One region of the Acetobacter tropicalis genome, then DNA from elsewhere that is predicted to be linked to it. Evidence: riboswitches for the same ligand, from Rfam matches in the RefSeq annotation. Region 1 holds a riboswitch; the other holds the start of a gene.
The links. Region 1 has a riboswitch for cobalamin ahead of QWU00_RS10950 (TonB-dependent receptor plug domain-containing protein). Riboswitches for the same ligand answer to the same signal wherever they lie in the genome.
Positions count from the first base shown of each region.

Region 2: linked by a shared signal. The riboswitch ahead of QWU00_RS15660 (TonB-dependent receptor) and the one ahead of QWU00_RS10950 (TonB-dependent receptor plug domain-containing protein) in region 1 are both predicted to bind cobalamin.

Region 1 covers NZ_JAUYUW010000001.1:2,403,143-2,408,804, reverse strand. The annotation lists gene QWU00_RS10965 (ABC transporter ATP-binding protein) at 1-207, opposite strand, end outside; gene QWU00_RS10960 (FecCD family ABC transporter permease) at 207-1,211, opposite strand; gene QWU00_RS10955 (ABC transporter substrate-binding protein) at 1,208-2,056, opposite strand; gene QWU00_RS10950 (TonB-dependent receptor plug domain-containing protein) at 2,056-4,143, opposite strand; cobalamin riboswitch at 4,271-4,496, opposite strand; gene zigA (zinc metallochaperone GTPase ZigA) at 4,647-5,662, shown strand, end outside.
Region 2 covers NZ_JAUYUW010000001.1:3,478,503-3,484,164, reverse strand. The annotation lists gene cobF (precorrin-6A synthase (deacetylating)) at 46-804, shown strand; cobalamin riboswitch at 1,042-1,274, shown strand; gene QWU00_RS15660 (TonB-dependent receptor) at 1,561-3,852, shown strand; gene QWU00_RS15655 (carbohydrate porin) at 4,377-5,600, shown strand; gene QWU00_RS15650 (bifunctional sugar phosphate isomerase/epimerase/4-hydroxyphenylpyruvate dioxygenase family protein) at 5,631-5,662, opposite strand, start outside.

The DNA.
Region 1 (5,662 bases):
GGTCAGGGTTGAAAGAGCCCGTCCCTCCGCCAAGACTGTGCCAGAAGACGGTACACTCAAACCCGCCATGAGACGCAACAAGGTGCTTTTACCCGCGCCATTCGGCCCGATAAGCCCGGTGACACACCCCGCAGGGAAAGTGGCGGAAGCAGAACGCAGCAGCGTATTTTCGCCATGCCGACAGGAGAGTTCAGTAACGGTCAGCATCAGAACCCTCCGCGTTTTCTGAACTGAATCACCCTGTGAAAAAACACAGGAGCCCCGATCAATGCCGTTACAACACCAATCTGCAATTCCTTGTGCGTAGCAGCCAGACGCACCACGATATCAGCCCCCAGTAGAAGAGTAGCACCTCCCAGAAAAGCAGGCAGTAACAGACGGGATGGCCGATGGCCTGCCAGCCCGCGCAACAGATGCGGCACAACAAGCCCGACAAAGCCAATAGCCCCCGATACAGCAACACACGACCCAACGGCCAGAGACGTCCCCATAACGATCCGCATCTGCACGCCCGTTACGCCCTTAAAGCGAAAACCAAGCGTTGTCGCGACATCCTCCCCCATGATCAGGGCATCAAGTGCTCGTGCGGAAGACGCCATAAGCACACACCCAATACCAACACCGGGCAACACGAGCAGAACGTCCAATACTGTCCGATCTGTCAGAGATCCCATAAGCCAGCGCATGATTTCAAAAGACGCATAAGGGCTTGGCACCAGATTGAGCACCATGGCCGTTAAGGCAGCGGTAAAACTGCTGAGTGCTGCGCCCGCAAGCAGCAGCACAAGAGCCCCACCCCGCCCGACAAGCATGACCAGCAGAACAGCCGCCACCAATGCACCTGCAAGCCCCCCAAGCGGCAGCACGGCCAAACCCAGTTGTGCGAGCCCTGTATAAAATACGCATACCGCCCCCAAAGCCGCCCCGCCTGACACACCCAGCAAGCCCGGGTCTGCCAACGGATTACGCAGATAGCCTTGCAGCACGGCACCAGAAAGCCCCAAAGTGCCCCCCACTAGAATAGCAAGCAGCATACGCGGCAAGCGTAATTCGCCTAGAATGACAGCCTCGGCCGTGTGTTGCCCTGCCAGCCACTCCAGCAAGGCCTGTGTGAAAGAAAACGCATGCTCGCCCCAAAGCAGCGACAATGCGGAAAGGCCTACAATACAGCCTGCCAGCACGCCATTCAGAACCAAGGCCCGCGTTTTCATTCTGCGTCCTCCGTCTGCTTCAGGTTATTCCGCGCGTGCCGGAGAAGGGCGACAGCATCCAAGGTTTGGGGGAGACCACAAAGCCAGAGGGAGGCCGGAATATCCACGACGTGTTTTCCTGAAAAAAAGCGTTTCAGCACCGGATTATCCAACATGGCTTGCGCAAGGGAATAGCCCTGCCCTGATCTGTCCCGCACCAGAAGGTCAGGTTGCTGAGCCAGCAATGTTTCAAGCGGCACGCGTCCGGCCACTGTGATACCAGCTACCGTTGACAGATTACGCAACCCGGCATGCGCCAGCACATCATCCGGTAAAGACCCCGCACCTGCTACAAAACCATTTGCTTCATACACTGCGGCCACGGGGTCCTCCGCCTGACGTGAGATGCTGAGAAGCGCAAGTCTTTTCAGGAAGGCATCCACCATCTGTTGGCCTCGTTCAGGGTGCCCAACAGCCTGTGCCACCTGCATGATCTGTACTGGAATCTCCGCCAGAGAAGAGGCCGGTGGAAGAGTAAGAACCTTCGCCCCAACCTCCCGCGCAGCTTTCACGGCAACGCGGGCCGTGAACTGTCCTGCCAGCACCACATCCGGATGCGCACCAATCACATTTTCCGCCGTTGACGACAGAACCGGAACATCCTGTGCTTTTTGACACAAGACCGACCCAGAACAATCCTGCACCAGCGGACTAAGCCCCACAATCTCGGCCCGGTCAGCCAACATCAGAGCCAACTGATCCGTACAAAGATTCATGGATACAATCCGTTTGGCAGCCCGCGCCGGAGCAGGCAGCGCTGCCACCAGCAGGCTACACAACCCCAGCAGATGCAGCCACCTCCGCATCAGTAGCTCAGGGTCACACCGCCATATCCCCCTCTGCCCGGCTGAAGATAACCAATTGGCTCTTCATACTGCCGGTTAAGAAGATTGTCGGCGCGCGCAAAAATGCTGACATAGCGGTTAATCTTGTAATTGGCCGCAATATCTATGGTGAAGTAGCCGTGCCCCTTGCCGCAGGTGCTGCAATAGGATGTCCCGATAACCGGCAGATCACGCCACCCGCTGACGTACAGGATATTCCCCGAGAACGTCAGATCCTGAATAGGGGTCCAGGTTGTATTGAAGTTGAACTTGTGTTGCGGACGACGCTGCAAGGCCAGATCACTGCTGACATCCCGTGCGTGGGTCCAGGTATAATTCAGGTTGAAGTCCAACGTTTTGAGGGCCTTCCAGTCAAGAAAAGCTTCCACACCATACATACGCGCGCGCGCCACGTTGCCATAGGAATACTGATAATAGGGATATCCCCCCACCATCTGGATATTTTCCGTGGACTGGATCAGGTTTTTGACGCGGTTATCATACCATGTAGCGCCAAAATGCAGCTTATCCCCCAGCAGTTTCTGTTCCACCCCGGCATCATACCCGATCAGCCTTTCCGCCCGCAGGTTCGGATTACCCGTCTGGGAATAGCTGGAACCGACCTGACTGGAAAAAAGCTGATACAACGTGGGGCCATGGAAGCCTGAACCCGCGCTGGCTTTAATGATGGTACCAGTGCCCGGCACATGGATGGAAGGGGCAACACGCCACGTTACATAATGCCCGTAGCGGGAATTGGAATCATACCGCACGTTAGCCGCACCGTAGAGAATATGGTTCCAGCTGCCCTGATACTGGCCATATCCTGCCGTCGTATCCATACCAGCCTGTGTGTGATAGCCGGTATCATACGCTGAGGCCGCCGTATGGCTGGAATCAAACGTATCATGAAAATGCTCCGCACCAATCAGGAGCGTGCCGTATTTCTTGAAATCAAACGTACCGTGCCAGTCAATTTTCAGGCGGCTTGAACGGTAATAATCCGGTCCGGTGGCATAGAGGCCCGTTTCATTCCAGCGGTTACGGTTGGTCATGTACCCAAGTCCAATAACCTGATCAAAAAAACCATTAAAAGACACGAGATGCGCAGTGCCGCGCACCACAGCCTCATTCATGTTGTTCTGCTCACGCACATTCCCTCCCCCGTAGGCCTCGCTTTGCAGATCATAGAGGGAATAGGTGTGGTAATTGCTTTGAATGAGGCGAGCAGTCAGCCCCAGATCGAAATTTCGGGTGACATCATACCCAAGACGGATAGTGGCAGACCGGTTGTCGTTACGGTTACCTTTATGCCGTTGCTCCCGTGTCGCCCCATAATAGCGGTCAATATAACGCGGAATGCCGTGAAACCCTTCCATCCGGTAATGAGAGAGTTCGACATTGTAGTGGAAGCGCCCCTTGCTCCCGCGCGCGCCGATAACCTGATTGAAGGTGCCGTAAGACCCCCCTTCTATCCGCACAAACGGCTTGAAACGCCCCTGCCCCTGCGCAGTGGTCATATCAATCACGCCTGCCATGGCATCCGCACCATACAAACCGCTTTGTGGCCCGCGCAAAATTTCTATGCGGCCCAGACCATCTGTAACAAACTGACCCGCATCGAACATACCGCTGGCTGAACTGCCATCGTTCACGTCCATGCCGTCCAGCCGGACCTTGACTTCATTGGCGTTATTACCGCGCATCAAAATGGACGTTGTGGCCCCAAACCCGCCAGAGCGCACCACGTTCAGCCCCGGCTGGCGTGCCAGAATATCTGGCAACGTGCGGCGCTGCTGGGTCAGCATCTGTTCTTCCGTAACAATGGTCAGTGCCGTGCCAATATCATCCGTGCGTGTGGGCGTTCGGGCAGCACTGACTGTTATCAGTTCGGAGACGAGCTGGCTGGGAACAGGCTGCACAGAAACCGGAGTAGGTGTGGCGACGGACTGTTTTTTGGCAGGTTGTGCTTTTAGCGGCGGTGAAACAGGCGCATCCGCCGCCAGCGCGGAACTACCCCACAACGTGAGAAGAGTGGAACTGATGAGAAAAGTATTGCGGAACATCAGAGAAACAAGGCCTCGCGGTAAGAAAGACGTCGCCACGAGAGAAAGTCCGACCCTGACCACCCCGAAAACTTTAGGAGCACCCCTGGTCCAGTCACTTTGCTGACACCCCCCGATCAGCACTTCTCGTCTGCAACCCCGGCTGATGGCAGGTTTCCTGGCTTGCGGTAGGTCATCCTGCACCAACCTTCCCAGGAGAGGCTCCCAGTGGCCTGACGTACCAGCCAGTATGTGCAGGACATGCCGCTTACAGTTGCGGGGACAGCCCAGGCTTTGGCCTTGCATGGCAAAACCGCACCCGGTTCCCTTTTACATCGCTCCCTGACAGGGAGAGAACCATCACGCCCGGTTGATGCCGCCAAAAGGCAGGAAGTGTCAAGAAAACAGCCGTCTTCTCCCCCATGCTTCCAGAACATTCCGCACGATTGAAAGAGCACTGAATGTTATGTTATGTTATATTATAACAGTTATCACGTTATTGAACTCAGCTTCAGGGAGCCCCCTCCATGCCCGCATTGCTGCCCGTTACCGTCCTTTCCGGCTTTCTGGGGGCGGGAAAGACGACGGTGTTGAACCATATTCTCAATAATCGGGAAGGCCGGAAGGTCGCCGTTATTGTGAATGACATGAGCGAAGTGAATATTGACGCTGATCTTGTGCGAGAAGGCGGAGGCGATCTTTCCCGCACTGATGAAAAACTGGTGGAAATGACCAATGGGTGCATCTGCTGCACCTTGCGGGATGATCTATTGCAGGAAGTTCATCGGCTGGCGGCAGAGGGTAAATTTGACTATCTGCTGATTGAATCAACCGGCATTGCAGAGCCGCTGCCTGTTGCCGCAACCTTTGAATTCCGGGATGAAGACGGCAACAGCCTGAGCGATAGCGCAAGGCTGGACACCATGGTCACTGTGGTGGATGCCGTAAATCTGCTTAACGATTACGCCTCAACCGACTTCCTGAAAGACCGCGGTGAAACCGCAGGCGAGGAAGATGACCGTGCCTTGGTCGATCTGTTGGTAGAACAGATTGAATTTGCAGATGTGGTGGTCATCAACAAGGTCTCTACCGCCACGCCGGAGCAGGGAGAAGCAGCCCGCCAGATTGTGCTGGCACTGAACCCTGATGCGGATGTTATTGAAACGGACATGGGGAAGGTTCCCCTTGAGCGTGTGCTGAACACGGGCCGGTTTGATTATGACAAAGCCCATCAGCATCCTCTATGGTTCAAAGAGCTTTATGGCTTTAAAGACCACACGCCGGAAACCGAGGAATACGGCATCCGTAGTTTTGTCTATCGCGCTCGCCGTCCCTTCGTGCCCGCTAAATTCAAGACTTTTCTGGATGCCAACTGGCCGGGCGTAGTGCGCGCCAAGGGGCATTTCTGGCTGGCCACGCGCCCGGACTGGGTAGGGGAACTTGGACAAGCGGGCGCACTGGTACGCAATCAGGCCATTGGCTTGTGGTGGGCGGCCATTCCCAAAAGCCAGTGGCCGGAAACTGACCAGTGGCGCGATTTTGT
Region 2 (5,662 bases), 1.1 Mb from region 1:
CGTATTACAGCCCGTATATCCAGTTTATTCCTACGGAAACATTACATGATTGATCTGGTTCTTGTCGGAATCGGGACAGGAAATCCTGACCATTTGACACTACAGGCTGTGCGCGAACTCAACGCGGCCGACCTCATTCTTATTCCCCGCAAGGAACAGAATAAGGCTGATCTGGCTGATCTACGCCAAACTCTCTGCAAACAGATTCTTACAAATCCTGCTTGCCGGATTGCAGAATTTGATATGCCTCGCCGCAATACAGCGGATCCAGATTACCGCCATGGTGTTGTGCAATGGCATAATGCTATTGCACGAGTATGGCAGGAAACTATTTGTACACACCTGCCGCAAGGTGGAACGGTTGCACTGCTCGTATGGGGAGATCCCGCACTATATGACAGCACCCTGCGCATTGCCGCGCGTTTGGAACCAGCCCCACAAATCCGTAGTATCCCGGGGATTATGTCCCTGAATATGCTGGCAGCAGCACATACCATCGCGCTTAACGATATAGGCGCACCCTTTACAGTCACAACCGGCCGCCAGTTACGTGATCATGGTTGGCCAAACGGCAGCAATACAGTCATTGTCATGTTGGATGGAGACTGTTCGTTCCAATTTATTCCTGCAAAGGATATCACTATCTATTGGGGAGCGTATGTGGGCATGCCGGAACAGATACTACTCTCCGGTCCCTTGACGGAAATTGGCCCAGAAATCATCACAACCCGCGCTCAAGCCCGAGCTTGCCACGGGTGGATCATGGATATCTATCTGCTGCGCCGTTCAGAGGCAAAACAATAAAAAACGGTAAAGCAGTAAAGAATGTAAAACAAGAAGAATTGTCTATCTTTAATGGAAGAATAGAATCTTTCCTAATTTCTAATGTTACTTACAGCCCACGCCGAATAGGCATAGAGACAAAAGCCTGAAAATATCTACAAAATAGAGTTATCCCTAGGCTACTGATGTCCGAATACAGTAGGAAAATACTCTATTTCCCTCTATGAGTGTATTGAAATCACGCCAACGTCCTGCTTATAAGGGCATATAGTCGATGGTTCCGTGCAAACGGATGAAAAGGGAATGCTGTATGCTTCGGCTGGACGCTGGTCCGGAAGCTAGTCTGCAACTGCCCCCGCAACTGTTGGCGGTGAGAGTCTGTTTATTATGTTTCCTTGCAGGAACAGGTCACTGGTACATTTGGACCGGGAAGGCCAAACAGATTTCTGTGATCCGCGAGTCAGGAGACCTGCCATCGTCGTGATAAGCCCGGATGCCGGTCGGGGATGGCTGGTTTCCTGAGAGAGAAACCATGACGGCCCGAGTTCCCTTCCTCATCCTTCTCCCTGCATGCAGCATGCCTCATAGAAAAGCGCTTGATGGCCTAAGATAGCGCCCTATCAGCAGCCTTCTTTTCTCGTCCGCCTTCTATAGGCCGCGTTCTTCTGCGCTCCCCCTGCCTCGCTGCTTAAACTTGTTTATAGTTTCCCGCAGTCGGGCAGTACACAGACGCACATTTAGAAGACCGTTGTGCCTCTGTCGCACTGCAGGATCACCATGACCGCTCGCCTCCAACTCTCTTTTTTTTCTGCGCCAGCAGGCCATATTATACGTTACAAGCGGCATTTTTTTGTCACGGCCATGCTTTCTACTGGCTTCACGTTTTGTTCCCTCCCCACAATGGCCGCAGGCTCCCCACTGGCAGTACCCACCACGCAAAAAACAAAACATTCCCGCTCTTCTCTCAAGTCCTCAACGCCGAGCGTAACGGGTAAGGCAAAAAACTCGCCTGCCGCACAAGGCGCGCAGAATGTTTCTGTCAAGGAAGGAGCGCCAGAAACAATTCAGGTAACAGCATCCCGGCGCGATTTGCTGGGCCGTGCTGGCACCGCGAGCGAAGGCTCTTTGACTGCACGCGAAATCCAGCTTCGCCCCGTCTATCGTGTTGGTCAAATTCTGGAAGCTGTGCCGGGGCTGGTAGTGACATCCCACTCTGGCGAGGGAAAAGCCAATCAGTTCCTGTTGCGTGGTTTCAATTTGGACCACGGAACAGACCTTGCCTCATTTATTGATGATATGCCGGTCAACGGCGTCAGCAATGCCCATGGTCAGGGCTACACAGATCTCAACTTTCTGATCCCGGAAGTGCTTGCGGGGGTCGATTATACAAAAGGCCCCTTTCATGCAGATATTGGTGATTTTGGTGTTGCCGGATCGGACCATATGAAGCTGGCTGATGATATTCCACGCCAGATCAGCCTGAGCGCAGGCACTCTGGGCGACTATCGGGCTTATATCGGCAGCACAACCCATTTTTCCAATACGAGCCGTTGGGTGAATGCGTTTAACATTTCCCACTCGGATGGTCCGTGGAAATATCCGGATAACGCCCGCAGCATCCGTGCACTTTCACGTTATACGTATGGAAGCGCCAAAAATGGTTTTGATCTGACAGGCATGTTCTATCGCGGCCAGTGGCGCGCAACAAATGATCAACCTCTGGATGCCTACCATGAAGGACTAATCGGCCGCTATGGGTCTCTTGACCCAACCGATGGAGGGTTTTCTGAGCGCTATAGCCTCTCTGGCCATTACCATCTGGCCCGGGATAACTGGAAATGGGTGACAAGTGCTTTTGCTGTCCATGACCGTCTGACCTTGTGGAACAATTTCACTCATTATCTGGATGATCCTGTTAACGGAGATCAGCAGCAACAGGATGAAACCCGCACAACTGTAGGGGGCAGCAGTGTCTATACCCGGCAGGATCATGTCGGCCTGGTCCGCACGGAAACACGGATTGGCGTACAGGGGCGGTATGATATTCTGTATGTCGACCGTCGCCATACGCGGCAGCGCGTGACATTAGCAAACTGTCCTTCCAGCCTTGAGGCAACAATTCCCTATACGTGCAATGCCGATAATATTAATCTGGCTTCAGTCGGTCTGTTTGTGCAAAATACAACGCACTGGCTACCCTGGCTGAGAATGATCGTTGGTCTGCGTGAAGACTATCAGGGGGGAACGGATGAAAATCTTGTCGATAATAGCCTGACACAAAAGCATCAGTGGCTGTTTCAGCCCAAAGGCAGTCTTGTTTTTGGGCCATGGAAAAAAACAGAATTATACCTAAGCGGAGGACGTGGATTTCACTCCAATGATTTTCGCTCCGTGTCGGGCTCCTATACGTCTGATGAATTTACAAAAGGCTCTGTTAAAGTTCCGCTCATGACATCTGCTGTCAGTGGAGAAGTTGGGGTTCGGACCACGCCATTTTCTCACCTGCATCTTCAGGCAGCAGCATTCATTATCGATTTTGACTCTGAACTCAGTTATGATGGTGATGCGGGCGTTACCTCTCCCGGCCCAGCCAGCCGCCGCCAAGGGGTGGAATTCTCGGCACAGTACAATCCATTTACCTGGCTTGAATTCAATACCGATCTCTCATTCGCCAAAGCCCGCTACCGGGGTCACAACCTTTCCAGTTACGGTATTGATGGAGCATATGTTACCAATGCCCCAAACTTTGTATGGTCTTTTGGTGTTATGGTCGATCGTGGGCCTTGGTATGGCGGTCTCCAGGTCAGGTGGCTGGGTGGATATCCCCTGATAGAGGACAATAGCTTACGCTCCAGCGGATATCAGGAAGTCAACATGAATCTTGGTTATCGTTTCAATAAAAAAATAAAACTGGAAGCCAGCGTGTTCAACGTTTTCAATACCCGGGCCTATGCGGCACAATATGCGTACGACTATCGGTTGACCCCCACGGCTGCCGTACAAACAGGCGCAACGGGGCATCCTTTGGAGCCAATTTCAGCTCGTCTGGCTGTAACGGCTGATTTTTAAGGCCGCTGCACAGCCTTTGCATTCAACCAGTTCGAAGTGTGCGGGGATAGTTAAAGAGTGTAGTCGTTCGCCTTTGATGCGCTCAAAAGCTTTGCTCTCATGCATATACCAAGAGCATGCGGAGCAAGCACTTACCAGAACGACGCCTCCTCAAGAGTGAAAGGCTGGTCCGGAATAAGGTAAAGCAGCCCATTCTGTGGTCGGCTTGGGCCTTTCCCCTGCCATTCTTCTCAATGACATGATAGTTGTGTCTATGTGTGTCAGGAGGAGATTCTAAAAACGTGGGGGCATCTTCTATCCGGGCCACCCGTTGCGCCATTCTTATTCTTACTGTGGGCGCTTGTCTCAGTAGAGAACATGGGGCCTGTGCCGCCAGTGTGCCTCTAACAACTGATATTCTGCCATCTGGGGTTCCCCTTCCCGTCCCCGCTCCCGGTTTTGTTCAGCCTCCCGAGGATTCAAGCACCGAATTACTCGGCAATGCAGGCGGTGCAAGAGATTGGCTCACGCGGCAAGGCGTAAGAGTGACCATTCAAGATGTTGAGGAATTATGGGGTCTTGTTTCGGGAGGGCTACATCCTGGTCCAACATATGATGGCATGACAGCCGTTGCTGTTGCATTGAATACCCAACAGGCGTTCGGTTGGCAGGGCGGCCTCCTGAACGTAAGCGCCTTACAAATTCGTGGTCGGTCCCTTACCAACGAACGTCTCGGTGCGTTGAATGCCGTTAGCGGCTATGATGTGGGACGTTCCACCCGTCTTTTCGAGCTCTGGTATGGGCAAAGCTTATTTCATAACCATCTGGACATCCGGGTCGGCTCCATTGACCTTGATACAGAATTCCTGGTTAGCCAAAATGCGTCTTTTTTTATGAATGCCAGTTTTGGCTGGCCTCTTTCCACCTCAAACAATCTGTATTCAGGTGGCCCATCGTGGCCTTTTTCTGCGGTGGGTGCGCGTGTCAAATGGACCCCTGCCTATCCAGTGGTGTTAATGGGCGCAATTACTGACGATAATCCCACACGCGGCCCCTTCTACAGCAACGTTAGCCCAACCGTGCGTGACCCCACAGGAACATTGTTCTCAACAAGTGGAGGAACGCTTTTCATGGGTGAAGCCCAGCTCTGGCTAGATATGGCCAAACGATTAGGCGGAAAGGATGCTCCAGCCCTACCAGGAACGTGGAAAGTTGGCGGATTATATGATACCGGTCGTTTCCCCGATCAAAGATATGATAACCAGGGCAACCTGTTGGCGAGTTCAAACAGCACAGGGGTGCCACGTTATCATCGCGGCAACTGGATGGCCTATGCCCTGATTGACCAGATGATCTGGCGTAAAGAAAAAGAATCTGGAAAGACAATTAATCTTTTCGTAAGAACGACAGTCAGTAATGGTGACCGAAACCGTTTCTACTTTGAATTACAAAGCGGCTTTACTTTTGATGAACTTCTCCCCGGACGCCCCGATGATACAATTGGCATCGCCTGGGGAGCCAGTATCTACGGACGTGAAGCCAATCGGAATGCACATGACGCGGTGCGGCTGGGTACGAGTGTACCGTATCAGCTAAGGCCGGAACACCATATTGAACTGACCTACCAAGCGGCGGTTACTCCGTATCTTATTCTTCAGCCAGATTTCCAGTATTTCCTGAATGTTGGCGGTGTCAATCGTGATCCGGATACCGGCCGCTCTGCTCGTAATAGTGTTGTAACAGGGCTCAACATGACAACAACATTCTGAATATAGAAAACATGGGAGATTAGAAACAGATCAGATATGTTCTGAATACTGTTTCTCTCCTG